Terriglobus albidus: one gene and its partner. The protein of the gene in region 2 interacts with the protein of the main gene of each other region in a pairwise test. Links are inferred from orthologs where the notes say so. Each region holds a gene or a part of one and is shown on either strand. Other genes may lie near its edges. The genes, in order: rlmB and FTW19_RS19410.

Region 1 (15,897 bases), 1.4 Mb from region 2 along the record:
TGGGGCCCTGGCACCCTTCAGAGTCCTTCAAACAACTCCCAGATGCGGGCCAGGTGATGGTCATCGTGTTCTGCGACAAAGAACAGATGGTCCGTCAGCGTCATGGGCTGCTTCAGACGTGGGTGCACAATGCTGCGGTCCCATGCCTCTTCTTCCAGAGAAACCACGCGGGTCAGAAGCCTGCTGCGCGCACTGCGGAAGCCGGAGAGTATCTCTTCCAGTGGACGCTCGTTATATCCACCGTCGGTTGTTGCGCGATTGGCAAGGTCAGTAGGTGTAAGGGTGTTGCTGCCTCGGACGAAGTCTTCCACCCGGGTGAGCCATAGCGGCTCGAGCTGCAGCAGATGGCCGGCATTCTCCTGCGCGGACCAGCCATGTTCAGGTCTGGCGATCAGCCGCTGATGGGTATAGCCTCGCAGCTCTTCCTCCAGTCGCGCTGGCGTGCCGCGCAGACGCGCCATCAGGTTGGGTAACAGCTCCTTTGGATATCCGAAGGAAAACTTCCGCTCAAACCACACTGCAATCTGCGTCATGCTTGCTCTCCTTAAATTCCGCGAGAGAAGTGTGCTTTACCTTCACGGCTCCGCGCCATCGTTATAAGTAAAAATGCATTACGCATAAACAGAGCAGTGGATGCGCAACCCCTGCCGCAGGTTTTGGTTGCCTTTTGCTGACGAAATTTATTTTCCTCCTCCGCTGCAACATTCTTAAATCGCGAGGGTATGAGGGAGTGGACCCGCCGTATATAAGCGGACACAAAGGTCGCAGGAGTTTCCCCCATGTCGCTTCTCACCCGAGGTCGTACACTTTTCGTCGCCGCCGCGATGTTGTTCTCCGCAGCCGTTATTCAGGTGCCGCAGAGCCAGGCAGGCGTGTTTATCTCAGTTAATTTTGCTCCGCCGGCGTTGCCTGTCTACACGCAGCCGCCGCTTCCTGCACCCGGCTACATCTGGACTCCTGGTTATTGGGCCTATGGCCCCGGAGGCTACTACTGGGTTCCCGGCGTATGGGTTGCGCCTCCACGTCCAGGTTTCTTGTGGACCCCTGCCTACTGGGGCTGGGAGAATGGCGCCTATCTCTTCCACCCCGGCTACTGGGGACCGCACGTCGGCTTCTATGGCGGCGTTAACTACGGCTTTGGCTACTTCGGTTCCGGCTTTGGCGGAGGCGAGTGGCGGGGCGGCAGCTTCTTCTATAACAGCGCCGCCGCGAACTTCGGCAGCGTTCACGTCACCAATGTGTACGTGAACAAGACCGTGATTGTGAACAACACCACGATCAATCGCGTCAGCTATAACGGCGGCAATGGCGGCATCCAGATGCGTCCGACTCAGTTCGAAGCAAGCGCCATGCGCGAGAACCACGTAGTAGCGACCAACGAACAGATGCAGCACCAGACCTTCGCCTCGCAGAACCGCGCGCAGTTCGCCACAGCGAATGGCGGACATCCTGGAGTGATGGCGGCCGCGACTCCTGCCTCGTTCCATGCCAATCCGACGAATGCGGCGGCAGCAGCGCGCTTCAACCCGAATCAGCGTGAAGCCAACCAGGACCAGCGCATCGCCAATGGACTGCATAGTGGACAGATGACCTCCGGCGAGGCTGCCCAGGCGGAACGGACACAGGCCAACATCGATCGGCAGGTCCATAACGACCGTGCCGCGAACGGTGGCTCACTGACCCCCCAGGAGCGCCAACAGGTCAACCGCGAACAGAATGCGGCCAGCCGCCAGATCTACAACGACAACCACAACGCCAACCGCGTTGCTCCGAACGCCGTGAACAATCGCGAAGCCTATCAGCAGCAGCGGGTTGCCAACGGACTGCGTGATGGCCAGCTCAACTCAGCCCAGGCTGCACGCGACAATCGCCAGCAGGCCGGAATTGCCCAGCAGGTGCACAACGAGCGTGTCGCGAACGGCGGCGCCATGACCCAGCAGCAGCGGCAACAGGTCAACCGCGAACAGAACCACGCGGGACGCCAGATTAACCGCGAGGAGGGCCGGCGTTAGCCGTTCCCTTCCCGCCCTAACCGAAGAAGAGCCGTGGCCTGAAGCATTTCCCTGTAGATGTGGTGTAGGGCTTCCGCATCGATGGGCGATATCCGCAATGAAAACGCCGCTGCAATTCTTTTCCGGGATACCCAGCAACAGGGAAATGCTCTCTGTCGTCAGCCGCGGCTCTTCTTCTTTTGTGTCGTTTGCAGGTCGGGCGCCCATGTCCAGCCCTCCATCGCATGCAGCGGATCGCGTGGCTGAACAAGCTGCGGAAACTCATCGCGCCGTTCGACCATCACCATCATGCTGACCAGAGCATCAAAGGCGTCCTCCCCCGCACGAGCCGTCTGCAGCACCCCGCGCGGCAGAGCGGCATAGGCAGGATCTTCTTTCCGCTTCCGCAGCAGATACTCTGCACGCTTTTCCGGATTCGACTTGTGGACCGGCCCGGTGTTGAGCCGCGTGTATATCTCCACCACCAGCGGCAGCTTTGGCCGGTCAAAGGGCCAAACGGAAAAGCCTGCTTCGCGGAGTTGCAACAGCACCGGCATGCCGCGCAGCGAAGCCGTGCCTACCGAACCGGAACCGCCGATCTGGAAAACGGACTTCGGCGTGATGCCTTTCACGCGCAGCGCGCGCTCTTCCTCGGGAATCAGTGCCGCCAGCTTGCAGTCAATGTCAGTAGCGCGCAGCATGCGATGCAGCCGGTCGCCTGAGAACTCCGCGGGTCGCTTGTGTGGCTTCCCCCAGAAGCGGCGGTCTTCACACTCGCGCGAGAGCCATCGCTCGCCGTGCTGCTCGGCCACCAACCGCCAAAAAGCAGGAGCGCTCTCCATCTCCAACTCACGCAGGAACCATGCCGGGAAAGAAAAGCAGAAATCGAAGCCGACGACCAGCGACGGATCTTCCTTTGCCAGCTTGATCAGCCACTCGGCCGTCTCCTGCCGCGTGCGGCCGTTGGTCAGTGTGACTTTACCGTTGTGCCAGCGGGCGGCGTAGATGTGACGGCGTTGCCCAGCAGTATCGACGCGGCCTGACCAGTCGATCGCAATGACCTGCGCGACGCTCATTCCATCTCGTCCAGGCTTTCAACCTCAGCCAGCACATCATCGCTGGCCTTCAGTTCCTTGAGCGCCGCAAAGATGGTGCCGGTGGAGAAGCCGGCCGCAGCTAACCGCCGCACGATCCGTGCCGACTCTTTTTCGTTGGTCGGCGCGGCGATCCGCTTTTTGCGCAGGTGTTCGCGGGCCAGGTCGAGCTCTTTCACATCTTCGAACGCTGCCGTGAGTGTCTGCTCGATCAGAGGAGACGCAATCCCCTTCTGCCGGAGGTCATTGGCGATACGGCGCTTGCCGAAGGCCTGGTTCTCCTGGCGGAGCCGGGTGAAATCGGCGGCAAAGCGTGGATCGGAGAGATAGCGCATCTCTTCCAGCCGGGCAATGACACGGCCGATCTTTGCTTCGCCCTCGGCGGAGTCTTCCACACGGGCCTTCATCAGCTTCTTCAGCTCGGCCACGGTACGCATGCGGCGGCCCAGGGCGGCGGCAGCGTAATCCAGCAGCTCAGTCTCACTCATCGGTTCACGCGCTTTGGGTTTACGGAACGGCATTGACGTGAGGAGATTCTAGAAGAATTGACGGACGGGGTTCGGGGATTGATCGTCCCTGACGAATCTGGTTAGCTGGGTCGAACCGGGTGGGAGCCGTGGGCTTTTAGCCCACGGTCTATCGGCTCACTATAAAAATGGGCTTTAAGCCCTGGGCTTTTCTGCCCATCAGGAAAAGGCCCAGGGCTAAAGCCCATTTACTTTTGCGCCTTTATCAGCGGGCTGAAGCCCGCTGCTCCCACCCGTTAAGCCAGGGTCCGGGCTGTCTCAAATCAATCGAATTTGCCGATACGCCCTAGTCTGCGGAGTGCTCGTTCAATAGCCTCTTTTAGCCCTCTTTGTTGACGACAAAGCCCCCTTTGGCCCCTCCGGAGACGCGACCAGTTACACTTGCTGAGGAGAAAGTTCCTTTGCCAAACGAAGAGCAGCAGCCTGCAGAACAAAAGCGCGAAGAGACCCTGCTCGAAAGCATTGCCTCCATCGCCAGTGTTCTGGCCGTGGGTCTCTTCGTCATGACGTTTATCTTCCAGAACTTTGAGATCCCGTCGGCCTCCATGGTGAAGACGCTGCTGATCGGCGACCATGTGCTGGTCGACCGTGTCACCCTGGCCCCGCAGAGCAAATGGATGCCTCTGGTGCACTACCGCCAGCCCCACCGCGGCGACGTCTTCGTCTTCCTGAAGCCCGGCTGGCCCGATCTCTTCCTGGTCAAGCGTCTGGTCGGCCTGCCCGGCGACAAGATCCATCTGCGCAACGGCATTCTGTACGTCAACGGCGTTCAGCAGAACGAGTCCTACATCTCCAAGCCCGGTGACCGCGACGAGAACGGAAATATCCGCGAGTATCAGGAGTTCCGCGACGACTTCCCGATGTATCCGCCGCCGTCTTTTTATTCTTCAGAAGACGTGCCCGGTGTTTGGCGCGAGGACCTTCCCTCCCACATCCAGGGAGAGGATCTCGTTGTTCCCCCGGGCAAGGTCTTCGCCATGGGCGACAACCGCCTGGACTCACTGGACAGCCGCTTCTGGGGCTTCGTTCCCATGGACAACATCGTCGGCCGGCCTATGTTCGTCTACTGGTCGTTCGAGACTCCGGCGGACCAGATCAACAAACAGACGGTCGGCGACCGCATCGGCTTCGCAGCCCACGTGATTCTGCACTTCTTCGACGAGACGCGCTGGAAGCGTACGCTGCACCTGGTGAAGTAGATGTCTGAGATCGGCGCACAACCGAAGCGTTCGCGGCGTCGGCGTATCGCCATGGCTCTTGGCCTGATTGTTCTTGTGCTGGTAGCCATCTTTGCGCTGCCCCTGATCAACGTGGGCCGCTATCGCCTGCGGGTCGCGCAGAGCATCAGCGAGGCCATCGGCCGGCCGGTGCACATCGACAACATCACCCTGAGCATGCTGCCCACGCCGGGCTTCACGCTGGAGAACTTCGTCATCAGCGAAGATCCGGAGTTTGGCGCAGAGCCGGTGATGCGCGCCAACCAGGTGCACGTAACTCTTCGTTTGAGCTCGCTGTGGCGGCGAAAGCTGGAAGCTTCCTCTATCTCGCTGACAGAGCCCAGCGTGAACCTGGTCCGTGCCGAGAACGGCCGCTGGAATCTGCAGGGAATCCTGATGCACGCCACGCAGGTGGACGCCGCCCCTACCGCGCAGCCCAAAGCCGGTGCCAAGCCCCGCTTTCCCTACATCGAAGCCACCAGCGCCCGCGTCAATCTGAAGCTGGGCAACGAAAAGACGCCCTTCTCTCTTACCGAAGCCGAGTTTGCGCTCTGGTTGCCGAATCCGGACGAGTGGCGCATTCGCCTGGAGGCGCATCCCTCGCGTACCGACACCGATGCCAGCGATACCGGCGTTCTGCGAGTTGAAGGCACTCTGAAACATGCCGACAGCTTCAGCCAGGTTCCGATCGATCTGCACGGCGTATGGACCAAGGCTCAGCTCGGCGAGACCAGCAAAGTACTGACCGGAGCCGATGCCGGTCTGCGCGGAACCCTCGAATGGGGAGCCAACGTCAAGGGCACCTTCTCCGAGTCCAACGTGCAGACCTGGATCAAGCTGGAAGGCCTGCGCCGCGCGGAGTTCTTCCCGGCACAGCCGATCTCGGCGGAGATACGCTGCGGACTGCGCGCCACCAACCGTTTCCTGACCCTGGATGATGTGAAGTGCGAGGCGCCCGTCGATGCCGGCGCCGTTGCCCTGGGCGGACGGATCGAAGACGTCCGCGAGCCGGAGAAGGCGGCGATCCAGCTCGGACTTCGCCAGGTTGCCGCGGATACGCTGCTGAACTGGGGCAAAGTTGCGAGCTCACGCGTATCGCCGCAATGGACCGCCTCCGGAACCGTCGATGCGGATCTGACCTACGGAGCAGCTAGCGGATGGAAGGGGCATCTCACCGCCAACAAGCTGGGACTCTCCGCAAAGAACAATGAGGTCATCAAGGACCAGACGGTCGAGCTGACTGACGTTGCCGTGACTCCAGTGGTATTCAAAGGACGCCCCGGCCGGAAACCCGAAATGAGCAATCCGCAGGGCGATCTGCGGCGCTATGCCTTCACCTTCGATCGGCTGCCGGTGGAGCTTGGAGGAGAGGATCCTGCCCAGGTCAGCGGCCGATTCGATTCCCATCTGAGCCTGATCCAGATCACGGGTGAGGCCGATGCGACGAAGACACGGGATCTGGCCGCGCTGACTCCACTGGGCGACCAGATCGATCCGCTGCTGCCGAAAGACGGCTCCACCCAGTTGAACCTGAGCTGCCAGCACAGCAATACCACTCCACCGTTTACGTGCGCCACGAATGTGGTGCCTCCTGCGCGCGTTGCGCGCAGGAGGTAATTGAATCATGGAATAGATTGAATAATTGAAGAATGGGCTACGCGCTCCGTTCCTCTAAGCCCTCATTCAATTATTCCGTTATTCAATCATTCAATCCCTACGGGGCTGCTTTCACATCCAGCACATGCACCGTCGAGCGTAGCTCCGGTGTCGTGCCGTCATTCACCTGGACCTGTTGTGGTGCGTCGTTGAAGACAATGCGGGTGGTGGAGCGGGAGCGCGCCGGAACGCGGAGGCGCTCCGTAGTGGTCAGGTTGCCGGAGCGGATCGTCACCGGCACGTCGACCGCAGCATAGCCGGCATTCGAGACTTCGACGGAGATCAGGTAGCCGCCCGTGCGCTCGATGGCGCGCGGTGTTACGGAGACGATGGAGAGATCGGGCAAGCCACGGTCGTGGTCGACCCAGTCGTCAAAGAACCAGCCGAGATCTTTCTGCGATGTGTCTTCGAGCAGACGGCGGAAGGTTGCCGCATTCGGCGTGGGTTGCGTACGCAGCGCCGCCAGCGCCTGCTGCAGGGCGGTATCTCCGGCAATCGACCGCAGCATCCAGAGCACATAGGCCGCCTTGGTGCGGTAGATCAGATCGCTGTGTGCCTTCTCCAGCGGCTGTCCTTCACCGGCATCCGGCTGCGAGAGGTCAGGCTCGAGCAGCGTCAGCGCGCTGCGGCTGTCTTCCAATGCCGCAATTGCAGCTTCGCGACCTTCGGAGCGTTCGATCCAGAGCAGTTCCATAAAACGCGCCAGGCCTTCGTCCAGCCAAACGGGCTGGTTGCCGGTGTAGGCGTGCGTGAAGGCATGCACCAGCGCCTCGGCATCCTGGCCTGAGCCGCTCGGAATTTGCCCCACGAGGAATGGTCCGGACTCAAAAGGCTGCAGGATGTCTGCTTCCAGCATTGTTAGTGGTCCGTTAGGCCGCGCGCCCAGCCAGGTGGTGAGCAATGGAAAGACATTCAACGCCGTCTTGTTCAAATTGCTCGCCCGCTCAGCATCTTCAGAGATCACCGCCAGGTAACCACCGCCCAGCATCTCCGGCTGGTCTTTGCTGAGAAACAGGCTGAGCGGATGGAAGCCCAGGGGGAATGCCGCGAAGCTGGCGGTGGCAACACCGGTGGCAGCGGCGGAGGGCTGGTTCGGATTGTCCGGGTGCGTCTCCAATATCGCCTGGTGGCCGCACAAAAACGCCAGCCGCGGTGGGTCGCCGGCGTATTCGACTGTGAGACGTCCGCTCACGCGTGCCGTCTGCGTCGCCAGCCGATTGCGGCCGATGAGGTCATAGACACGGTTTCCATCACCCATGAACGCAGGCGGTGCACTGACGGGATACCAGAGCACATTACCGAAGCCGCGGACACCGGTAAAGTCGTCCGTGATGCGATCCCACTCCAGGGTGGAGGCCGAGGAAGAGCTCTCGGCGCCGGTGGTCTGTTCCACCTTGCCGGAGTACAGCACATCGAGGGTAACTGATGCATCAACAGAGAGAGGCCTGGGCAGATGTAGCACTGCCTCGGTGACCGCGGCGGTGTGGTCGAGATCGGTCTTCACCTGGTGTTGAGCCACCGGCAGGGTGACGGTGCGGCCATCTTCGACCAGCCGGGCCAGGTCCCACATCATGGACGATGAGATCTGGAGCGGAAGATCCTCGATCGGCTTCGTTCCACCGTTGCGCACAGTCAGCCGCACCCGGGCAGAGAGCGTGCTCTCTGTCGTATTCAGGTGAAGGTCCATGTCGTAGGCGGTAAAGATCAGCGAGGAACGAACCTCGTCCGGGACCTGGATCAGCACCGCCGGCTTCTTCTGGGGGGTCTCCGGAGGAGACTGAAAGATGACCTGGGGCGGTTGCTGCGCCCACGCCATACCGGCAGCCAGCAGCACAGCCGCACATCCCAATCGGTTTACAAAAGACATCTAGGAACCTAAACCCTTACGCGGTTTGGACGGCTTTGCCACCTGTACGGGAGCGCCGGCACGTTGTCGAACGGCCTCAAACATCACCACCGCGCCGGCGACTGAGACGTTCAGTGAGCTGACAGAGCCTGCCATCGGGATACGCAGCAGGTGATCGCAGGTGCGCTTGACCAGATCGTGCAGCCCGGCGCCCTCGCGTCCAAGGACCAGCGCCGTGTGTGTCTTGAAGTCGTGGTCGCTGTAATCGGGCGTACCACGTTCATCCAGACCGACCACCCAGACATTCGCCTCTTTCAGGCGTTCGAGAGCGCGCACAAGGTTGGTAACGCGGGCGATACGAACGTATTCGCTGGCTCCGGCAGACGACTTGGCGACCACCGCAGTCAGAGGCGCCGAGCGCCGTTCGGGCAGAAGGATGCCATCGACACCGGCTCCATCGGCGGTACGCAGCAGCGCGCCGAGATTATGGGGATCTTCGACGCCGTCGAGGGCGAGGAAGAAGTAATGCTCTCCGTTCCGGGGCGGAGCGGCCAGCAAGTCCTCAATAGCCAGGAACTTACGCTCGCGTACCTGGGCGACGATGCCCTGGTGCATCTCCGTCTTGGCCAGCCGGGTAAGCTCGTCTTTGGAGGCCGGCGAGCACTTAACCCCTGCTTTGCGACAGAGATCGAGCACCGCTTCCAGCCGGGCATCGCGGCGGTCACGGGCGAAACGGACGTGATCCAGCGGGCGGCCGCCGGAACGTACTGCCTCCTCTACCGGGTGAATGCCGTACAGAACTTCCATCCAAGCAGTTTATCGTCCTGCAAGCCCGCAAACGGCTGTTGCCAATTACGGGAAAATCGGGCGAAAACACGGGAAATTCTGCTCCACGGCTACGGCCAGGCGACCTATACTGAGCTTCACCCGATTTTTACGAAAAAATCGTCGCCTCCGAGTCTTTTGGCGCGAGAGGCCCGTCAGAGGAAATGTGCCGTCCTTCTCTTTAGTCCGTACTGAAGCCGCCATCGCGGAGCAGGCGCAGGAAAACGCCGCAATCGCGCGCGGGCTGAAGCGGCAGGACCCGGACCTTCTGGACACACTGATCGAGCAGTATCAGCACCGCCTGATGCGGTACCTGACCTTCCTGACCGGACGCCGGGAGATGGCAGAGGACCTCTTCCAGGAGACCTGGATGCGGGTGCTGGTGCGTGGCTCGCAGTACAACGGCAAAGCTCGTTTTGAGACCTGGCTGTTTACGATCGCCCGTAACCTGGTCATCGACAACGCCCGCCGCAAGACCATGGCCAGCCTGGACGAGATGAGCGAAGGCGGAGAGGACGAGCGCCCCTTCGAGATCGCCCTGGATGCGCCGTCTCCCTTTGAACAGTTTCAGGAGCGCGAGCACGCTGCCGAGGTAGCCGCGGTGTTGCTGACGCTGGAGCCAAGCTACCGCGAGGTACTGACGCTGCGCTTCCATGAAGACATGTCGCTGGAGGAAATCGCGACGGTAACGCGAGCTCCTCTCTCGACCGTAAAATCCCGGCTCTACCGCGGCCTCGCCGCCTTGCGACCGCAGGTCGAAGCCCTTCGCAGAGTACCAGCGGAAGGAACACGGTGATGGCTACAATGACTCCCCCCGCTCCATCGCGCGTCGTCAATCGCACGCACCGGGCGATTCGCGCACAAGCTCTTAAGCAACAGGCACAGAAGAGGAAAGTGCGGAGTCTCTATCTCCCGCTGATCTTCGGAGGTGTCTTGCTGATTGCTGCCATGGTCACTACGGCGGTGATCCTTGCCTCGGACTCCGACGTGGAAGACACGTTGCCCTATGCCAGTGAGCAGATCTTCGTGCTGCTCATGTGGCTCATCCCTGTCTCCGCAGCAGCGATCGGCGTGGTTTGGTACAAGCGTGTGAATGCTGGCCGCGGAGGTCGTAACTAATGGCGGAAGTTCACGAGCGCCGAGATAGAGATACCGGTAATGCCGAATACGATCTGAGCCTGGTTCCCACCTGGTCGATCCTGCTGGCTGCGATCTTCTTTGTCGGGCTGCAGTATCTCTTTCATTTCAAGATGCCCCATCGTCACGGCGAGCTGCTGGCGATGCGCATTGCGATGGGCTTCTTCTGGGGATCTGCGCTTGCCAGCTACGCCCTGCTGGCCGGTTACGTCAGCCGCGACGTCAAACGCCGCAATATGTCGGCGCCGCTGTGGGTGCTGATGGTCATCCTGATGCCTGCCGGCATCGGAGCCATCGTCTACTTCCTGGTGCGGCAGCCGGTAGTCTCCCGGTGTCCCCACTGCAGCACGGAGCTGCAGGCCGGCTTCAACTTTTGTCCGCAGTGCCGCTTCCAGACTGCGCCCGTTTGCGGACAGTGCTATCGCAGCGTGCAGATTACCGATATCTACTGCTCCAACTGCGGGCATGATCTTGCCACGGACGGATCTCCGCGCCGCCTGCGGGCCTATCACGACGAGTAGCTATCTCGATTTTGTTCGCGGTTCGGCTAGAGCATTTTTCCTGTAGGGGTAGTGTAGGGATTCCGATACCCAGCAACAGGGAAAAATACTCTAATTCGTCCCTTCTTCTATACTGAGTTATTGGCATGGCGATGACCGCTCTTATCATCGACGACGAGCCGCTTGCACGGCAGGAGCTGGAGTACCTGCTGGAAAAAGCCGGCGATGTGGAAGTGCTTGCCCAGGGATCGAATGGGATTGAAGCCGTCGAACTCATCCGTGAACACAAGCCGGATGTTGTTTTTCTCGACGTTCAGATGCCCGGCCTGGACGGGTTTGCCGTCCTGAAGAAGCTCATCGGCAAAGTCGCACGCCTGCCGCAAGTGGTCTTCGCAACCGCATACGATCAGTACGCCGTGCGCGCCTTTGAGGTAAATGCGGTGGATTACCTGTTGAAGCCCTTCGACCGCGCACGTGTGGAACAGACAGTCGAAAAGGCACGCGGCCGTGTGGCTGCGGAAGCCGCAGCCGCTGCACAGGCTCCCAGTGATCCGAACAGCGCCAAGCTCGATGCCCTGATGAAGCTGCTGGAAGAACAGGCCCAACAGGCCGCCGTTCCGGCACGCGCCAGCAGCAAGGTTGTGGTGAGAGCTCAGAGCCGATTGCTGCTCGTCGATCAGAAGCACATCTGCTTTGCCGCTATCGATGAGGGCCAGATCTCCATCGTGACGCAGAACGTTGAGGGAACCTCAAACTGCCGCACCCTGGAAGAGTTGATGGACCAGTTGAATCCGGAGATCTTCTGGCGTGCGCATCGCAGCTATGTCGTGAACATCCATCACATCCGCGAAGTGGTGCCGTGGTTCAAGTCGAGCTACCAGCTCCGCATGGACGACCGCCAACAGACGGAGATTCCGGTAAGCCGTGCGCAGACGAAACGGTTGAAAGAACTGTTCAATCTGTAACCCACGCCTTACATAGCCAGAGTGAGTAAGCGCTGAAGGCGCGCTCTATACCAGCCTGGGGCAAAGCCCCAGGTCTCGGGCGTATTGAAAATCCAAGGGCTGAAGGCCCGCTCTATAGTTCTTCAGTGAAGGGCGCGTTTGTCCAATACGCCCTAATGAGGTGGATCTAAAGCTCGTGACATAAATCATGAAGAGTTTGTGCCATCCGAAGCGTCGAAAAGCAGGTCCTTCACTACGTTCAGGATGACAACTTCGTGTAGGTAAGAGCATGGAATTTGCCTCAATGTCCCTGTTGGAGAAGTCGCATGTTGCGCAGCGTATCGGCGTCGTCCGGCTTCAGCTCCAGAACCTTCTTATACAGAACCATCGCGAGATCGCCTCGTCCTGCCTTCTGGAAGAGCGCTCCCAGGTTGTAATACGGCACGATGTCAGTAGTTTTCAAGTCAATCGCCATCGCAAACTGATGCATCGCATCGTTCGTGCGCTGCTCGCTGAGGTAGAGCACACCGAGATCGGTATGCGCGGCACTACTCTTCGGATCAACGTCCAGAAGCTTCTGCCAGGCCGCCTCTGCCTCCGCATTTGCACCCATGCCCTGATACGCTGAGCCGAGATTGAGGAGGACAGCCGTGTCATCGGCTTTCTGGGCCAGCGCTGTTCGATAGGCTTCCATCGCATCGCGATACGCATTCATGGCGAGATAGACATCGCCAATGCTGGCGTAGCCATTGGGATACCTGGAATCGATCTCCAGGGCGCGGCGATATTCCTGCAATGCCTCCTGAAGCTGCCCGCGTTCGCGAAGCGTGAATCCAAGATTGAAGTGCAGCAGAGCGCTCTTCGGCGTTCCCTCAAGAGAAGTTCGATAGAGCTGAACAGGATCGGTCCAGTCTCGTGCCCGAAGCCAGGTGCGGCCGATATTCCAGAGACTCCAGCCAATGAGGCAGAGCGTAAGAACCTGTTTGACGGCTGGACGTCTGATTCCGAAGATACCGGTCACCAGGGCCGTCACAAGACCGATGCCCGCCAGGTAGACGAACCGCTCTGCGATGCCCTGGTAGGTCATTACAAGGCAGAACGGCAGAATGACGATGAGATACCAGCACAAACCTTTCAACATCGACGGATTCTCTTTCCGTCGAATAGCGGCATAGGCAAACCCGGCTGCGGCGAAACACAATCCCACATACGACCAGATGTGACCTTGTTGGAGCGATAGGCTCGTCGATCTCTCCACACTCATGTGCACCGGCAGAAGCGACAGATGAAGATATTGGCTGAAGGCAAGCAGGCTCCACTTCAGCGAAGCGAATGTCGTAAAGGATTTCACTCCCACAGCAGCCCTCACCCCTGCCGATGCGAGCGAGGCGACCAGGATGCCGCCAGCCGGAAACAGCCATAGACGAGGAGATACTGCGGGGCGCATCATCCACAAAACCAGTAGGAGCAGCGGCAGCGCTACGACACCGAGCTCGTGAGAGAAATCCGCCGCAAGAATGCTGAGAAAGCTGACCAGAAGCCAGGAGCTGCGCTTGCTCTCGAGATATTGCAGTGAAGCGAGCAGGCAGCCAAGAGTAAACAGCGTGCACAGTTCGTAGGCACGTGCGCTGACCCACGCAACGACTTCGGTATTGATTGGAAGCGATAGCCAGATCAAACCAATCGCTGCCGCGACGGTAGCAGGGATCTTCGTCTTCCGGAAAAGCAAGAAGAGAAGAATGCCATTCAGAAGATGCAGAAGCAGATTGGTGGCATGAAATGCGGTGGCATTCAGCCCCCAAAGGCTATGGTCAACATAGATTGTCAGCCAGAAGATGGGACGGTAGGTAGAACCGCCATAGCCAAGATAGGACGTGCTGAGAGAGACCGGCTGCCCCAGGAAACGATGTGCGAAATTGCTCCATGGCTGCAGATTGCGATTATTCACCACCTGATCAAGGTCGTCATAGACGAAGGGAGCGCCAAGAACACTTCCGTAGGTGAGCAGCACAAGAGCAGTCGCAAGCAGGACAAACGTTCTGACGGGATGCATCTCGAACCAGCGACTCAGGACGTTCCCGAACTGCATCAATCTCTCTCCCACAACCGGCGGAAGTCAGTCGTAACGCTCGAAGACGATCTGCTTACGATCCCATCCGCGGTCTTTCAACCACTGCCGCAGCGGAGCCGCAAAAGCATTCAGACCGACGATGTAAGCCGTCGGTTTTTCGCCTCCAGCTTGAGACAGAATCTCTTCCAGACGCGGAGCAAGCTCAACGCCCGGCAGCGGCAGATAACGGAACCCGGTGATCTCGCGCTCAGCCCGCTCAAAACGGTCGCGATAAAACAGCTCTGACTCCGAAGATGCCGTATGCAGCAGATGCAGCGAGCCGGCGTTGCGCTGTGCTCGCAGTAAAGCATCCACCATCGCTGCTACAGGCGCTATGCCAACGCCGTCGGCGAGGATAATGCCTGGACCTTCGTGAAGGACAAACCCACCATAGGGGCCTTGTACGTGCACTGTCTCTCCAGCCTTCAGATCGCACAGCAGATTGGAATACCATCCGGCGCGATTGAGACAGAGCACCATACGATCGCCATCGGGAGCCTGCGTCAGCGAGTACGCGCGGACCTCCTGCTTGCCATCACGCTCCGTGACAAACGAGTAAAACTGGCCGGGCTGATAGGTGAGCGGTTCACTGCAGGTGAAGGAAAGCTCCCAGGTCTGCGAGGCTTCACTGAGCAGACGCTTCGAGGCAAGCGCGGCAGCGATCACGCCCGCGTGCTCCGGCAAGCGTCACAGTTGCAGACGCGGCGCAGGTGATCCCATGAATAGATGCCGGCCTCGTGCCCGTCGTTCCACTTGAACTTCAGCGCGTAGTTGCCGATCTTCTCCACCGAAGTTGGCTTGGCAGGCGCCTGGTACATGGTGAAGAGCTCCTTGGGTTTCGGCTTTGGCTCACCCGGCTTGCGGCCGGTATGCTGACGCTCTTCATGACAGGTGGCGCAGGGGCAGGCGTCGCGCAGCCAGGGGAAGGTCCACTTCGAGTGATGGCCGTCCTTCCACTCGATCTCGACTCCTTCGCCGGAGGTCAGGTGCACGCGAACCTTGGCCGGAGTAACCGCCTCGCGCGGCAGACAGTTGTCCTGCGCGGCGTCGGCCAGCGCCTCTTCCCGGCTTACGAAACGGATGCCTTCGTGACTCATACAGCTTCTATTTTAGGCGCTTTTCGTTGGCGACGAATCAGATCCCATACCAGGCAACATAGAAGCAGATTCCCCCGCTGCTCTTCACCCCAGCCGGCAAAGCTGGCTAGGGGCCCCCGGCTACGAAACGACAAAAAAATCAAATCGCATTGCGGTAGAAGAACCAGCCGGCGACGGCACAGCCAATGATGACCACCAGGGCTCGCAGCACGTTGCCGTTCATACGCCGGGCATAGCGGGCGCCAAGCCATCCGCCCAGTCCGGCAAAGATCATCGCTACCAGGCAGAAATGCCAGACCACCGCTCCGCGCACGATAAAGGTAACCACAGCGGAGAAGTTCGAGACGCACGCGCCGAGGACTTTGAGCGAGTTCAACTGGTTCATCTCTTCCACGCCGAAGAGCGCCAACACCGTCATGATGAGGAACCCCGCGCCCGCGCCGAAGTAGCCGATATAGAAAGTAACCGGAAGCAGGCAGAGCAGCACGTAAAGCGCCGGCACCTTGTGCTCGAGGTGCGGATGCTCACTTCGGTTGCGCAGCCAGCGGGAGATGTGTCCGCTGACGCCGAAGAGCAACGATGCCGCCAGCAGCATCCACGGCAGCACGTGCAGAAAGGTCTGCTGCTGTGTGTGCAGCAGAATGATCGCTCCTCCGATGCCGCCGATCACTGAGGCGACAACTACAACCCAGGCCGTATCGCGCCGCAGATCTTCACGCAACGCGGCAAGCGAGGTAAGCTGCCCCGGCCAGATAGCCACCGTGTTGGTTGCGTTCGCCTGGATGGGAGGCACGCCCACCGCCAGCATCGCCGGAAAGGAGACGAACGAGCCTCCGCCCGCGAGCGCGTTCATCACGCCTGCGATAAAGGATGCAAGAATCAGCCAGAGATAGTGGCCGTGCGTGGTGAGGTAAGCGGGCATTGTCTTTATTGTAGGTTGTCAAATGCGCTGC
Region 2 (15,733 bases):
CGGCGTAGGTGGTGGTGGCGGCAACGCGGTCAATCGCATGATCGCGGCCAAAGTGGAAGGCGTGGAGTTTATCGCCGCCAATACGGACGCTCAGGCGCTCGAAGGCTCTCTGGCGCCGGTGAAACTGCAGCTCGGCGTGAAGCTGACCTCTGGTCTGGGCGCCGGCGCGAACCCTGACGTAGGCCGCCGCGCGGCTCTGGAGGACTCCGACAAGATCATTGAGGCGCTGGAAGGCGCGGACATGGTCTTTGTCACGGCCGGTCTGGGCGGAGGCACAGGAACCGGCTCCGCTCCGGTGATCGCCTCGCTGGCCAGCGAGATGGGTGCGTTGACGGTGGCTGTGGTGACGCGGCCGTTCGGGTTTGAAGGCAAGCGCCGCATGATGCAGGCCGAGCGTGGTCTGCAGGAGCTGCTGGATGCGGTCGACACCGTCATCGTTATCCCCAACGAGAAGCTGCTGGCTGTCGCCAAGGACGCGGGCTTCTTCGAGAGCTTCCGCATTGCGGACGATGTGCTTCGCCAGGGCGTGCAGGGAATCTCGGACATCATCACCATCCCCGGCATCATCAACCGCGACTTCGCCGACGTGAAAACAACGATGGCGGGCATGGGCTATGCGGTGATGGGAACGGCCGTACGCGCGGGACAGAACCGTGCAGTGGAAGCTGCGATCGCCGCCATGGCTTCGCCTCTCCTGGAAGCCGGCGCGATCGATGGAGCACGCGGCATCCTGATCAACATCACCGGATCCAGCTCGCTGAAGCTGAGCGAGGTCAACGAAGCCTCCACCATCATTCAGAACGCTGCGCATGAGGATGCCAACATCATCTTCGGTGCGGTGCAGGATGAGTCGATGGGCGAGGATGTGAAGATTACCGTCATCGCCACCGGCTTCAAGCAGGAGATGCCGCAGCGCCGCGAACGCATGTTGCAGGAGGCGATGGAGCCTGCAGTCCGCTACGACGCCCGCCCCTCTGCGATGCCGCGTTTTGCCAGCGAGACTCCGGTCATGCAAAAGGTGGAGATTCCGATCGCCCAGCGGCCCGAGTCGCCATCGGTCTTCGAAGACGAGTTCTTTCTAACGGGTCGCGAGCGTCGTGAGTCGGCTGCTCCGCCGCCGCAGCAGTGGGTGGAGACAACGCCGGAGGTGGCGGCGCCGGTCGAACAGCCCGCGCCGGTCGCGGCTGCTCCTGTGGTTCCGGAGCCGGTGGCAACTTTTGCCTCCACTCCGTCGGCTACCGTACGTCAAGAGCAGGATGAGCTGGATATTCCAGCGTTTCTACGGCGTGGAGGCATGTAAAAAAAACGCGTTCCGTATTGGGCAAACGCGTCTAAAGTTGTATGGCGCCGGATCTGATCGATTTTGGTCAGATCAAGGTAGGATAAAAAGAATAAAAATCGGCGCTTAGCACGGGTTGGCGCAGGGATGTGCGACGCATGATTCAGGGCTTTAAGAAGTTTTTTCCAGGACTGGTTGTAGGTATTCTCGCTGTTTCCACAGCCGCCGCATTGGCGGCCGACCCCACGCCGACAAGTGCAAGGCGCACCCGGGGAGGCTCCAAGGTACAGGAGAGTACTCGCGGAAAGGCGCATCTTGCCGGCCTGCAGCACAGCCGCCGCGCCGGAAAATCGGCGGCAGCCGCTAAGGCAGCCCCAGCCGCCAGGTCGAAGGCTGTTGCTACTAAGGGAAAACGCGGCGCTGCGCCGAGACTGGCCGTTAAGCGAACCCGCGCCGGCCGGTTCTCTGAGCGTTTTACAGCCAGCTCCTTCGCGGACAATCTAACGCTGGGCGATGTCGCGACCGGAGAGGATCCGGTAGTCCGCGAGTCTCTGATCCAGGCTCTGGGCAATATGAATGGCACCGCGGTGGCGATCGATCCCACCAACGGCCGTGTCCTGGCCATGGTCAACCAGAAGCTGGCGCTCTCGCGCGGAGCTGAACCCTGCTCCACCATCAAGCTGAGTGTGGCCCTGGCGGCTCTCTCCGAAGGCCTGATCAAGCACGACACGCCGGTCAACCTCGGTGGCCACTACAACGTGGATCTGGACTACGCCCTTGCCAAGTCGGTGAATCCGTACTTTGAGGTTCTGGGCCGCCGCATGGGCTTTGAGCGGGTCAAGCACTACGCCAACATGTTTGGCCTGGGCGAACTGGCCGGCTACAACATTGATGGCGAGCAGCTCGGTGTCTACCCCGATGAGGAACTGCCGGAGAAGCTGGGTGGCGTGGGCCGTATGTGCTCTTTTGGTGAGAGCATCTCGATGACTCCGCTGCAGCTCGGCGCTCTGGTCTCTGCTATCGCCAACGGCGGCACGCTCTACTATCTGCAGCACCCCACCACGGCGGACGCTGTCGCGAACTTCCAGCCAAAGGTGAAGCGGACGCTCGACATCGCTCCGCTGATCCCGGAGATGCTGCCCGGTATGGCCGGCGCGGTCGATGCCCGCTACGGTACCGCCCGCTCGCTGCGCGCCAATTTCAAGGAGTTCCCGGTGCTCGGCAAGACTGGCACCTGCTCCAACAACGGAACGCGCTATGGTTGGTTCGCCTCTTATGCGGACACTCCAGTCGGCCGGATGGTGACGGTCTTCTTCCTGGAAGGCGGACGTCCGACCTTCGGTCCGAAGGCGGCTGAGCTGACTGGAATCTTCTATCGTTCGATGGCCGACAAGAGCTACTTCCTGCAGAAAACGGCTCCGGCCACAACTGCTGCAGGCTCGGATGAGCCCAAGCAGGTTGCCGTGGGCGTATCGCAGTAGAGCATTTTTCCTGTAGGTGTATTGCGGGCACATCTATGGGCGTTTTCCCCAATGAAAACGCCGCTGCACGCTCCTCCAGGGATACCCAGCAACAGGAAAAATGCTCTAATCCCTTCTCACTCTGCGGTGGTCCGCACGCGCTCCAGAACGTAGACATTACGTACGGGGCCGAGCGGACCGACCGAGACCTCGGTCTGCACCAGCGTATTGTTGCTGTCTTCCAGGGTGTAGCGCACGGTGTTGTGAATCTTCTGGCCGTGCCCGGTAGTGCCCCATTCTTCCAACAACATAGCGTTGCCCTGCTGGCGGATCCGCGAGCGGAAGGTGACTTCGTCGCCCGGTTCGACATGCAGTCTGGGTGAGTTGACTTCCAGCGTCACCTGCCACGCATCTGGCTCGTCATTGGGAGTCTCCTGGTGCGAATGGATGTAGTGCCAGGTCTTGCCGTCGTACTGGATGACGGCTTTGCTCTCGCCCTCGATGTGCCGAGTCAACTTGCTGCGCTGTGGATTCAGCATCCACGTACCGGAAAAAGGCGGCAGCGTCTTCGTTGCGGCGGGCTTGCCGGCGGGACCGACCTTTGCGGTCTGGGACGGGAGGGCCGGGCAGAGGAGTGCGGTCGCGACGACGGCTGATAGTGGCAGGAATTTCACCGCAGAAGTCTATCTTGTAGTTTGCATCGCAGGAAAGCTGTCGCTTCCTGCCGGATCGCTGCGATACGATGAGCCCCATGGGAGAGAGGGCCCTCATGGGAGAGCAGCTCCTGTTGTGGAGACAGCGTTCGGCGCTCCTGCTGCAGACGCAGCAGGGCAGGGTTGCTGTGTCGACAGGACTGCATCTGCTCACGCTCTTTGTTGTTGCGAACGCATGGTGGATTGGAGCGCGGAAGCTCAAACCGGCCGGTACCCGCCAAGGCGCCAGGGTGATGATGACCTACAACCCCGGAAAGCTCTCGCAGACGCATGAGGTGAAGCGGGCCTTGAAGCATCACACCCCTCGGAAGAACGTGGTAGAGGCTCCAGTGGTGGTGACGCCTCCGGTCGATCCTCCAGGGGAGCGCGGCAATGAAGCATTGGGCGATGGAAATGTGAGCATCGCCTACGTGCAGGCGTTCCCCCAGGAACGTCCGGACTTATCAGCGGTCGGCGCTACCGGCGATATCTTCGTCGATCTGCAGATCGACGATACCGGTCACATTGCCCGGGTGCACGCGCGTAGAGGAATGGGAACGCAGATCGACCAGATGGTGCTGGCTACCGTACAGCAGTGGGTCTTTCATCCGGCAGTGAAGAACGGCAGACCCATCAGCAGCGAGCAGGAACTCCACTTCCACTTCGACCGCCGCAGGAACCCTGGCGGATGCGGATGGGAGTGCATCACGCTGGAATCGAACTAAGGCAAACATTCGGAGCTGGCACTCAAACAAATTTTGTCATCCTGAGCGCAGCGAAGGACCTGCTTCATGGGCTGCCCGGAAGTATAAAGGTGCCAACACAACGGGTCCTTCGCTTCGCTCAGGATGACACCTTCAAGTGGTATCGATCTTTCAAGAGCAGTCCTACAGAATCTCCAAAAAGATCTCCCGCTCATCCAGCTCATTCGCCCGCATCATGATCTGTCCACTGGCGCGCTGAATCACGCTCTGAAACTTATCACCCCACTCCACCAGGACAAGAGCATCAGGCTGCGAGGCCATCTCGTCGATACCGAGCGCCGCAAGCTCTTCTTCCTTTTCCAAACGGTAAAGGTCGAGATGATACAGATGCACCTTCGGTCCTGCGTACTCATGCACGAGTGTGAAGGTCGGGCTGGTGACCTCCTCCGGATCGACGCCGGTTAGCGCCTGGGCGATGCCTTTCACCAGGGTGGTTTTCCCGGCGCCTAACTCGCCGCGCAGCAGAATCAGCTTCGGTGTCGGCATCAGCTTTTCGGCCATATTCGGGCCAAGCGCAAGCGTGCCCTCCACGGAGCGGGTCTTGAATCTTTTTACGAGCATGAAACTAGCGAAGTCCTCCAACCCAGGTGAGGCCGTCTTCGTCCGCAATGCGGTAGCGGAAGGCGTCGCTCAGATGGGCCAATGTGTCGGTGGCCAGCACCGTATGTTCGTCCTGGTTGCGCGCGGCCATCATGCCGGCGAGACCGTGTAGATAGACAGCGGTGTTGACCGCGTCTTTAACGTGATCGGGATGCTGCGCCAGCATGGCTGCCACCATGCCGGTCAGAATGTCTCCACTGCCGCCCTTCGACATCGCGGGATGCCCGGTGGTGTTGACGGAGATCTCTCCATCGGGATGCGCCACCAGGGTCCGCCAGCCCTTCAGCACCAGGGTCAGGTTGCGGTCGGTGGCATAGTAACGGGCGAGCCCGATCCGGTCGGCCTCTACCTCTTTGACGGTGATGCCGAGAAGGCGGGCCATCTCGCCTGGGTGCGGTGTCAGCACCATCACACGTCCGGCTTGCGCGCGCAGCAGCTCCGGTTTTTCAGCAAAGGCATTCAGGGCGTCGGCATCGATGACGACCGGAAGAGCTGTTTTAAGCACCGCGCGGCGGACGAACTCGGTCGTCTCCGGCTGTGTTCCAAGACCGGGACCGATGGCGAGAACGCTGATCTTCTCAAGCCACTGGGTGCGCGTTTCGAAGTTCGCTAGAGCGACGTGCCCGTCGATCTCTTGCAGTGGCAGGCACATCAATTCGGGAGCGATGCGGGCTACCGAATCGAGCACAGAATCAGGCACCGCGGCTGTAACCAGGCCTGCACCGGAGCGCAATGCGGCGAGGGAAGCCATTGCGGCAGCACCGGACTTTCCCCTTGAGCCGCCGAGCACCAGCACGTGTCCGAATCTGCCCTTGTTGCTGTTCAGTGGGCGAGGTGTCTCCGTCAGCGCTTTGGAAGATCCGGTCCAGGTGAGATCGGCTTTGGGGAGAGATTCAGCAGGTGAGCCGATCGGGGCCACGGCGACAGCACCGAAGGCGCCATCCCGGTTCATCTGGCCGAAGATGTGAGCCGGCTTTGGAGCGGTGAAGGTTACGACCGCATCGGCGGGAAATGCGTCGCCCGCGGTGGCTCCATGCGAGTCAGCATCCCATCCGGAAGGGAGATCTACGGCCAAAACAGGTTTTGCAAGCTGGGTCAGTTGTGCCCGCAGGTTGCAAGCCAGGCCACGCATCGGCGGCTTGAACCCGGTACCGAGGATGGCATCGATATAGAGATCGGCTTCGGGAAGGACGATGCTTTCCGTCGCGAAGATCACCGGTGCATCCAGTGCGCTGAAGGCGTTGGCGGCATCGCCACGCAGATCGTCTTTGCCCGCGGCCAGAACGATCACCTGCACCTTCCGCCCGGCCGCGTGCAGCCGGTGAGCGGCGACGAAGCCATCGCCTCCGTTATTGCCCTTGCCACAGAGGACGACGATGCGGCGCGCCTCGGGATAACGCCGCAGCGCAAAGCGCGCGACCGAGGTGCCGGCGTTGTCCATCAACTCCTGCATGGAGACGCCGAACTCGGCGGCGGTGCGCCGGTCGGTCTCGCCCATCTGCTCTGCGGTAAGAATCTTCATACAAACGTCCATGCAGTGTAGCTCTGCTCGTCCAGAGGGACGGGCAGAGCCGCAAAGCCTATGCGTTTGATTGTAGATAGTCGTTGATTGCTTTGTATTCTTCGTCCGGCAGAACGAAGTCGAGTGCCTCTGCCGTTTCTTCCACCTGCTGCGGATTGCGTCCACCGACGATGGCCGCCGTAATCGCGGGGTTCTTCAGCGTCCAGGCGATGGCGATCACGCCGGCGGTGACACCGTACTTCGCTCCGATCTCCTTCAGTTTGTCCGCGACCTTGAGGTTCTGCGAGAGCTTCGGCTCCTGATAGTTAAGGGCGCGCTTGCGGAAGTCGTCGTCCGGCATCTGGGCGACGCGCTCTTTGGTCATTTTGCCGGTGAGCATACCGCTCTGCATGGGCGAGTAGTTGATGACGCCGATGCCGTTCTCGCGGCAGAAGGGAAGCACCTCCGCCTCGTAGTCGCGCTTCAGCATGGAGTAAGGCGGCTGCAGCGAAGTGATGGGAGCGATCTTCTGTGCACGCTTCATCTGGTCGACGGAGAAGTTCGAAACGCCGATCCAGCGTACCTTCCCTTCGCGCTGCAGCTCTGCCATGGCCGCCCAGCCCTCTTCGATCTCTTCATCGGGCTTCGGCCAGTGGATCTGATACAGATCGATCACATCGAGATTCAGACGGCGTAGCGAATCTTCACACTCCCGCTTGATCTGCTTCATGGAGTTGGTGATGTTGCCCTTGTCATCCCACACCATACTGGACTTGGTGAAGATCCACGGCTTGTGCGCAGACTTGCGCAGCGCCTTGGCGACGACCTGTTCAGAGTGTCCCAGGCCGTAGACGGCAGCGGTGTCAATCCAATTGAGGCCGAGATCCAGAGCGCGCTCGATGGCAGTGATGGAGTCTGTATCTTCCTGCGCGCCCCAGCCGAAGGCCCATCCTCCGCCGCCGATAGCCCAGGCGCCGAATCCGATCGGGGAAAGCTGCATATCTGAGTTGCCGAGAATGTTGAAGTTCACGCATCGCTCCTTTGGCAATAGAGCATGTTCACTGTAGGTGTAGTGCGGGGCTTGCGCATCTATTAGCGTTTTCCGTAATGAAAACGCCGCTGCACTCCTCTTCCGGAATTCCCAGCAACAGTGAAATGCTCTATCTCGCGATTGTATGAGATGCGCGCGACAAGAGGAAAAACCGGCTCAGGCAGCGTCCTTGGCACTTTTTTGTCATTTCGTAGCGATCGGGGTCCCCGGCCAGCTTTGCTGGCTGGGGTGAAGAGTAGCGGAGAAATCTGCTTCTCTACCGCTGCGTTTCGAGCAGGAACAGAGTTACAAGCAAATCTCTACGAGATGACAACCAAAAGAAATATCGAACTCTGCCGATACTTACGGCTTAATCAGAAACTCGCCATTCTGCATGATCTGGGTCTCCCCATGTTCATCGCCCAGCCAGATATTGAAGTGCAGGCCCACGACATCGATATGTGTCGATGACCTCCAGGGCGCGCCGGTGTGCGCCCCGTACGGGTCGCCGAAGGCGATATGGATACCGGGGAACTTTTCGTCCTGCAGGATATTGCCGATCACCTTGGTGACGCCGATGTTGGTGCCGATGGCAAACTCGCCCACGCGGTCGGAGTTGCCGTCGGTGTGGGTGTAGTCCCAGAAGTCTTCTTCGAGCTGCTTGTTGTCACAAGCCACCCGGCGGATACGGTTGCCTTCGATCCAGATCGTAAGCGGGGTGTGCTCCAGAATGCCGTAACGGGCGCAGAGAAAGTCGCCCACAACGCCGTCCACGACAAAGACTCCGTTGACTTCTCCCGGCGCGGTGAAACACTCGCCGCCGGGCAGATTGCCCCACTTCTCCCGCGAGATGATGCCGGAGGTCTTGAACCACTTGTATTCCGGCGAGAGCGCCACATGCAGATCGGTTCCCGCTGGGGTGGTGGCGCGGACGTAGGTCGCTTTTTGCACGCGGTCCAGCACAGCCTGGGAGAGAGCATCGACGGCTCGGTAATCGGCGCGCATGCCCTGAGTCATGATCTCAGGAGTGATGTTCACCATGTGGGCATGGCGGATTCCCTGGCGATTCACAACGTCGGTCATCTGCATGCGGCTGCGCAGCTCGTTCGACTGCACCTCGACGGCGAAGATTGAGACCTGGGAGGTCTCCATATCGTCCAGAACCGCCTGCGGCATGTTTGCCAGCGGCCGGGGCGCAAGTTGTTCTAAAACAAAGCCATTCCAGATACAGCCCACAGCCTCCAGCTCTGCCGCGATGGAGGCTGCGATGGGTAGACACTTCTCATCGGTGATGAGAGTGACTTTTTCTTCCGGCTGAACGCGTAGGCAAGTGCGCACTGCGGAGCGGGCGCCGGGCGTGAACTCGGCGGGAAACGAGGTGGAGAGAAGCGGGTGCTGCTGGGCCGTCTGAATCATGGCGTTACTCCAAGTTTAAGGCATTGTGAACGACATTGCAGGCGGATGAAAAGAAGAACCCCAGCCGAAGCTGGGGTTCGTTTCCGGGTTTGGAACGCGGAGGGGTTAAGCGCGGTGGCGGTCCAGTTCGCTGGGAATGTAGAGTTCCGAGTGCAGCGAGGCATTGACGGCTCCCGGGGGAACATCCATGCACTTGACGAACGCAGTCTGGAACTTCTCCATCTCGTCCTTCGTGCCGACGGTGACGCGGACGTAGGTCGGCATCGCGGTCCAGGTACGGCCGATGGCGATCTTCTCCTTCATCATCAGCGCATTGAACTCCTTGCCGGGGCGTTTGACGTCGACCATGAACATATTGGCCTGGGAGCCGGGAACGATCTTGTATCCCTTCTTGTCCAGGAACTCCAGCGTGGCTTCACGGATGTCAGTGTTGATCTTGCGGCGCAGCGGAACCAGCTCAGGATCGCGCAGGCTGGCGCCGGCTGCAGCAGCAGAGAGCAGCGAAACCGAAGCTGCATTGCGCAGGCTGACAGAGGGCGACAGGGTCTCGAACTTCTCCAGCAGATCCGGACGGGCGATGGCGAAACCAGCGCGGACACCGGCCATGCCGTAGATCTTCGAGAAGGTACGCAGAACAATAACGTCCTTGTCCGCGGCAACCTGGTCGATGACCGACTCATGGGTGGAGAAGTGGTGGTAGGCCTCGTCGACGATCACAACCGAACCCTTGGGCTTGTTGTTGATCAGCCAGATGATGTCTTCCTTCGGGGTCATGGTGCCGGTGGGGTTGTTGGGGTTGACGATGTAGAAGGCGCCGGCGTTCGGATCGGCGGCCAGCATGGCTTTCACATCGTGCTCGTACTTGGCGTTCAGCGGAACCTGCTTCAGTGGAGCCTTCAGCTTCTGGGCAGCGCGAGAGCCCTGCTCATAGGAAGGATCAGCTGTGACCAGGCCCTTGCCGGGGCCGATGTTGGACATCAGCGCCATATCCAGCGGGCCGCTGGAACCGGGATAGAGCTGTACGTAGCCGGGCTTCAGACCGAACTGCTCTGAGAGGGTCTTTACCACGCCAATAGTAACGCCATACTTGTCATAACGGCCGCCCGTGGGGCCTGCCTGCGCGACAGCGGCAAGAGCCGAGGGTGCCGGTCCAAGCGGGTTCTCGTTCGAGGAGATCACGATGACGTCCTTATCCATCATCGGGCGCTCGCCCATACCGCGACGACCGGCAGTCTGGCCAGCTGCCTGCGCGAATGCGGTCTGCGAGAAGTTAGGAAGCGTGGCTGCGGCCGCTGCTCCAGCGCCGAACAGGCGCATGAAGTTGCGGCGGGAGACTGCGGAATTAACGTCGAAGATCGAGCTCATGGGTGTTTCCCTCACAAAAAAGACTGCAGGTTGAATACAGCGACACGACGGCGACTACAAGAAAGATTGCGAATACACATCGGCGATAGCTTCGCCGGAGACTGCAAAAACTTGCCACAACCCAAAAGGGAACAAAAAATGTACGGAAACGTAAAGCAGCAGAAACTGCTCTTCTGAAGACAAATGTACGCCGGATTAAATTTTCTGAAAAGAGGAATGAACAGAAAATTTGATTGTCATGAATTCGTTACAGACCGGCCCTGGTCTCCGCCGCCATGTAATCGACGACAGCGCGCAGGCTGCCGGTCTGGCGAAAGACCGCAAGTTGCCGGTCGGCGCCGGAACCCCGTTCCAGAATGTTGTGTAGCTCCTCGACTGCAGCTCGCGAGCCTAACTCGTCCAGAACGTCATCGACAAAGGCGAGGTATTCGCGGATCAGATCCCGCTCGGCGACCTCGGTCTCTTTCCCGAAGTCGATCAGTTTTCCATCAAGGCCGTATCGCACGGCGCGGAACTTATTTTCCATCAGCAGCGCGCGGCTGTACTGGCGGAAGTCCACGTTAGCTTCGTGCAGTTTGTAGAGTTTAGCGGCGGTGGCCTGGATCAGCGCGGCGATGGCAATCGACTCTTCCGCGCGCAGCGGAATGTCGCAGATGCGCACCTCGACGGTATTAAAGAAAGGGTGAGGACGGACGTCCCACCAGATCTTTTTGGCGTTGTCGATCGTGTTGGTCTTGATCAGCAGATTGACGTAGTTCTCGAACTCCGAGTAGCTCGCGAAGCTGTCAGGGAGATTCGTCCGCGGAAAGTTCTCGAAGACCTTGGCGCGATAACTCTTGTAGCCGGTCTCCATCCCCAGCCAGAACGGAGAGTTTGTACTCAGCGCCAGAATGTGCGGCAGAAAATACCGCATCGAGTTCATGATGCGAATCGCCGCCTCGCGGTCTTCGATGCCGACATGGACGTGCAGGCCGAAGATGAGGTTGGCGCGGGCGACAAGCTGCAGATCTTCAACGACGCGTTTGTAGCGGTCGTCTGGATAGATCTCCTGCACACGCCAGTCCGCGAAAGGATGCGTTGCGCCGGCGACCAGCAGCAGACCGTGTTCTTCGGCCAGCCGGACCATATTGCGGCGCAGATCGTAAAGGTCTTCGCGAGCCGCTTCTATATTGCGGCAGACGCGCGTGCCTACCTCGACGACAGACTGATGCATCTCAGCCTTCACGCGCTCTTCCAGCCGGAGCCTGCCCTTGGCCAGCATCTCGGTGGCGATGTGCGAGCGAAGATCCCGGCTTTCAGGATCGACGGTCTGGTACTCCTCTTCAATGCCGAGCGTGAACGATGGGCGCATGGTGAGATGAAGGTATCAGGCCCCCGGAAGCTTGTCAGGCATCGGCTTGCGTAGCGATGTTCCAGGTGAGTTTGTAGCCACCCTCTTCGATGGTTTTCTTCGCGGCGTCAAGGAACTGGAGCCCCAGCTCGCTGGGAGCGAACTGGAACTGGATGTCGATCTCCAGCGGCAATCGGACCGACGCAGGATAAAGCTCCTCCATCTGGCCGCCCTCGATAAAGCTGAGATAGGCGTTCAGTTTGTCCTCCAACACCTGCACGTGATCGAAGTCCACTTCCCAGTCCCAGTGGTCCTTGATGGTGAGCACGTAAGCTCCGTCGCTGGTGACGGAGACCTGATCTACCTTGTTGGGTTCATCAACCATACATGTACTCTACGCCGGGGCGCTGGGCCTGCTCGCCGCTACTTTTTCTTCGGCGTTTTCGGAGGCTTTGGAGCTTTCGGAGTCATCGGCGGCTTCTTTGAGGACTTCTTCGCCGGCTTTTCCTCCGGAGCACCGAGAAGGGCAGACCACTTCAGCTCAGGAGGTTTGCCGCTCAGCTTGCTCCGTGCGATCGCCAGGTCGGCGACGGCATTCACCACCCAGTCAAAATTCGCTTTGCCGACGGAGTGCAGGTCAGCGTCGGGCGCCGGATTCATGAAATCGATCGCATAGGGAACGCCATTCTCACAGGCGAACTCCACCGTATTCAGGTCGTAACCGAGCGCCTGGCAGAGGGTCAGGGCATCTTTCTCGACGCGCTTCAGCAGTGCCTTGGCCGGCGCCGGACCGTCGTGCACATAACGCTCATGGTACGGCCGCCGCGGATCGTACTGCATGATGCGCACCTTCTTCTGGCCGACGACGTAGCAGCGGAAGTACTCTGTGAAATTCACGGCCGCCTGCAGCACCATGCACAGGTCGCGGGTCTGGTCGTACGCGTGGAAAAACTCTTCCGCGTTATGGACATGGTAGACATCGCGCCAGCCGCCGCCGTCGTGCGGCTTCAGAAAGGCGGGGAACCCGACGTAACTGAAGATCGTGTCCCAGTCGAGCGGATACTGCAGGTTGCGCATGGAGCGCTCCGTGGTGTTCGGAGGCAGTTGCTTGGAGGGCAAAAGCACCGTGCGCGGAACCGCAACCCCGGCCCGGGAGGCCAGGGCATAGTTGAAGAACTTGTCGTCCGCCGACCACCAGAAAGGGTTATTGATGATCTGCGTTCCGCGGAGAGCGGCGTTCTTCAAGAAGCTGCGATAGAAGGGAATGTCATGCGAGATGCGGTCGACGATGACGTCGTAGCCCGAAGCCGCGTCCATCTCGACACCGCCAACCTGCACAAACTCTGCCCGAATGCCGTCGAGCCCGCGCGCATTGATGTTTTCCACCAGGGCGCCGGGGAAGGTGTTTTCCATGCCAAAGAGAACGCCGATCGTCTTCACAGTTGGGGGGATCCTCCGTTCACTTCACGCTAGTGTAGTGCGAGTGTATGAAAAGAAGCGCCGGGGAGAACCATGAAAGTTCCTCCCGACGGCTTCTGGTTAAGAAGCCGCGCACCAAGCTTATGAAGGAATCAAGCGAGACGGAACTTTTCATGGTGTGTTGACGGATGCATCGCCTTTCATGTTGGTCTATGCAGAGTGTCCCGAGTTCCTGCATAACGATAAGCTCCGATGCCTCTGTTTGCACAACCTCCACAACAGTTGCGTGCATCCTACGGAGCAGCCACTGTGTCGCGTTCCGCACACGCGATCGTTTCGACGCAGTCCTGAAACCTTGACCGAGAGTCCATGAGCGAGAAGACCACCAACCAGAACCCCTGGCGCGAACGCGTTGCCGCGCTGCGCAACGTGCCGATGGTGCTCACGATTATGTGGCGCTCCAGCAAAGCCGCCGTGATCTGGGGTGTGATCCTGCGGATCATCGTGGCGCTGTGCCCCTTTGCCGCCGCCAAGATCGTACAGTACATCATCAATGACATTGCGGATACGCTGCGCGGGCGCTCGCTCGATCCGCGATTCTGGTATCTGGTCGCTGCCGAGATCGGTATCAACGTTCTGCTTGGTCTCATGATGCGGGCAATCGATTTCAGCGATGCGCTGCTGGCCAACAGCTACACCCATTACGCCTCGGTCAAAGTGATGGAGCAGGCCGCCCGGCTGGACCTGACCACCTACGAAAATCCGATCTTCCACGACCGTCTGGAGCGCGCACGGGTGCAGGCAACGGACCGCCTGGTGATGATTCAGCAGATCGGCCGCCTCTTGCAGCAGATCATCACGACCTTCGTCTTCTCCGCGGCCCTGGTACTGGCGTCGCCGTGGCTGGTGTTGCTGATGCTGGTGGGTGTGCTGCCATCGTTCCTCGGCGAGACCCACTTTGCTTTCCTCGGCTATGCCAAGAACTTTCGGCAGACACCGGCAAAGCGGCAGATGGACTACCTTCGCCAGGTGGCCGGCAGCCGCGACGGCGCCAAAGAGATCAAGCTCTTCGGTCTGAGCCATTACTTCACCGGCAAGTTCGACGAGCTGGCGCGGGGGATCCATGCCGAAGACACCGCCTTTGCGCGTCGCAAGCTGCTGATCGGCGGCCTGCTGAATGTTGTCAGCACCCTGGGCTACTACGGCGCCTACGTCTACGTCATCTGGAGGACGATCCAGGGCGAGTACAGCATCGGCTACTTCACCTTCCTTACGGCATCGATCCAGCAGGCCAACTCGAACCTGCAGCAGGTCTTCTCCACGGCCTCCGGTATCGCCGATCAGGCACTGTTCCTCACCGATCTGATCGAATTCTTCCGCATGGAACCGACGGTCAGGTCCGATCCCAAGGGCCTACCGGCGCCAAATCCCATTCGTCAAGGATTCGAGTTCCGTAATGTGTCGTTTACCTATCCCGGAACCAACCGTACGGTGCTCAAAAACTTCACCTTCACGCTTCGCCCCGGAGAGCGTGTTGCCCTGATCGGTGAGAACGGACAGGGAAAGACAACCATCGTCAAACTCATCACGCGGCTGTATGACCCTACCGAGGGCCAGATCCTTCTGGATGGCCGCGACCTGCGCGAGTACAAGCTGGAGGAGTTGCACCACGAGATCGGCGTCATTTTTCAGGACTTCATGAAGTACGAGATGAGTGCGCGCGAAAACATCGGCGTCGGCCGTGTTGACCGCAAACTCGATGCGGGCGAGATCGAATATGCCGCCCACAAAAGTCTCGCTGACACTGTGGTGGCGAAGCTGGAGCACGGCTACGACCAGCTTCTGGGCCGGCGTTTCGAGGGCGGTGTGGAGCTCTCGGGCGGTGAGTGGCAGCGTATCGCGCTGGCGCGCGCCTATCTGCGGGACGCGCAGTTGCTGATTCTCGATGAGCCCACGGCGGCACTCGACGCCCGCAGTGAGCTTGAGGTCTTTGAACGCTTTGCCGAACTGACGCAGGGCAAGATGGCGCTGCTGATCTCGCACCGCTTTTCGACCGTCCGCATGGCAGATCGCATCGTAGTGCTGAGCGGCGGTCGTTTGATCGAAGAAGGAAATCACCAGAAGTTGATGGAATCCGGTGGGCTCTACGCCGAGATGTTTGAGATGCAAGCGGCAAGTTACCGCTAACGAGCGAAAGAAGGATGATGACAGAAGTTCAGGGCCATACAGAACTCGAGCACCTGCCTCTCACGGCTCCGGTCTTTGAGACCGAGGGTCTGCCGGAGAAGCCTTTTGTCAGCGACGACGTGTTGCGTCAACGCGCACAGTCGCTCCTGGCAGCCTGGCGACCGGTGAAACAGGATCCTAAGGATGCACCGGACGACCTGGGAGTGCGGCTTGAACGTGTAACGGCACGGTTGAGCGAGACTCTGCGCCAGTGCGAGGCGGTTGCCGATCTCCGTAAGCTCACGCCTCCGCTGGAACTTCTGGAGAGCTCACGCATGCTGCAGGCGGTGCTCACCGAGGCGGAGAGCAGCAAAAAGAATGTACGCCGGCTTCCGCGCGTGACTGTTCCCGGAGATAGAGCGTTGCCCCGCGCCATGCGCGTCGCCGAAGAGTACCTGGACGCGGCAGGAGGCATCTGGTCGCCCGAATCGCTCCTCGTCTTCGTCTCGGTCGTTCAAACCGAAGATCCGCTGCTACTGCACGAGACCATTGCACTTCCGTTCTTTCTACGTCTTGCGCAGGTGGAGTTCCTTCTCGACCGCGCCAGAGAGGCGTTTACCGGCGCCATGCCCCCGATCGAGGACTCGCCCTTCTCCGCGCCGCTTCATTCGCTGCGGCGTCTGCAGCAGTTTGAGTGGTCGTTGCTCACGC

What was found.
Region 1: the proteins of FTW19_RS19410 (region 2) and rlmB interact in binary tests that used the Escherichia coli proteins (3 or more experiments, as listed by UniProt). The link is inferred for Terriglobus albidus from one-to-one orthologs.

The regions. Positions count from the first base shown.
Region 1 is NZ_CP042806.1:6,253,445-6,269,341, forward strand. The notes cover bases 7,246-10,240. They hold rlmB (23S rRNA (guanosine(2251)-2'-O)-methyltransferase RlmB), read right to left. Parts: upstream 9,139-10,240; coding sequence 8,353-9,138; downstream 7,246-8,352. Other genes in these bases: FTW19_RS25015 (M1 family metallopeptidase), read right to left, coding at 7,246-8,352; FTW19_RS25025 (RNA polymerase sigma factor), read left to right, coding at 9,323-9,952; FTW19_RS25030 (hypothetical protein), read left to right, coding at 9,952-10,240. In the rest of the region: FTW19_RS24985 (DinB family protein), read right to left, coding at 18-533; FTW19_RS24990 (YXWGXW repeat-containing protein), read left to right, coding at 780-2,012; FTW19_RS24995 (hypothetical protein), read right to left, coding at 2,171-3,067; FTW19_RS25000 (regulatory protein RecX), read right to left, coding at 3,064-3,573; lepB (signal peptidase I), read left to right, coding at 4,014-4,811; FTW19_RS25010 (AsmA family protein), read left to right, coding at 4,812-6,446; more of FTW19_RS25015, read right to left, coding at 6,544-7,245; more of FTW19_RS25030, read left to right, coding at 10,241-10,275; FTW19_RS25035 (zinc ribbon domain-containing protein), read left to right, coding at 10,275-10,814; FTW19_RS25040 (LytR/AlgR family response regulator transcription factor), read left to right, coding at 10,940-11,758; FTW19_RS25045 (tetratricopeptide repeat protein), read right to left, coding at 12,039-13,826; FTW19_RS25050 (ferredoxin--NADP reductase), read right to left, coding at 13,854-14,513; FTW19_RS25055 (DUF971 domain-containing protein), read right to left, coding at 14,510-14,944; FTW19_RS25060 (sulfite exporter TauE/SafE family protein), read right to left, coding at 15,084-15,866. UniProt on the Escherichia coli protein: Specifically methylates the ribose of guanosine 2251 in 23S rRNA.
Region 2 is NZ_CP042806.1:4,860,702-4,876,434, reverse strand. What follows is about bases 4,040-6,870. They hold FTW19_RS19410 (NAD(P)H-hydrate dehydratase), read right to left. Parts: upstream 6,318-6,870; coding sequence 4,761-6,317; downstream 4,040-4,760. Other genes in these bases: FTW19_RS19405 (aldo/keto reductase), read right to left, coding at 6,376-6,870; tsaE (tRNA (adenosine(37)-N6)-threonylcarbamoyltransferase complex ATPase subunit type 1 TsaE), read right to left, coding at 4,319-4,756; FTW19_RS19420 (energy transducer TonB), read left to right, coding at 4,040-4,156. Outside these bases: cell division protein FtsZ, read left to right, coding at 1-1,300; FTW19_RS19430 (penicillin-binding transpeptidase domain-containing protein), read left to right, coding at 1,438-2,760; FTW19_RS19425 (hypothetical protein), read right to left, coding at 2,877-3,413; more of FTW19_RS19420, read left to right, coding at 3,509-4,039; more of FTW19_RS19405, read right to left, coding at 6,871-7,326; FTW19_RS19400 (aminopeptidase), read right to left, coding at 7,690-8,742; FTW19_RS19395 (pyridoxal phosphate-dependent aminotransferase), read right to left, coding at 8,848-10,107; FTW19_RS19390 (carboxylate-amine ligase), read right to left, coding at 10,355-11,458; FTW19_RS19385 (DUF6572 domain-containing protein), read right to left, coding at 11,493-11,822; FTW19_RS19380 (ATP-grasp domain-containing protein), read right to left, coding at 11,861-12,877; FTW19_RS19375 (ABC transporter ATP-binding protein), read left to right, coding at 13,226-15,043; FTW19_RS19370 (glucoamylase family protein), read left to right, coding at 15,058-15,733. UniProt on the Escherichia coli protein: Bifunctional enzyme that catalyzes the epimerization of the S- and R-forms of NAD(P)HX and the dehydration of the S-form of NAD(P)HX at the expense of ADP, which is converted to AMP.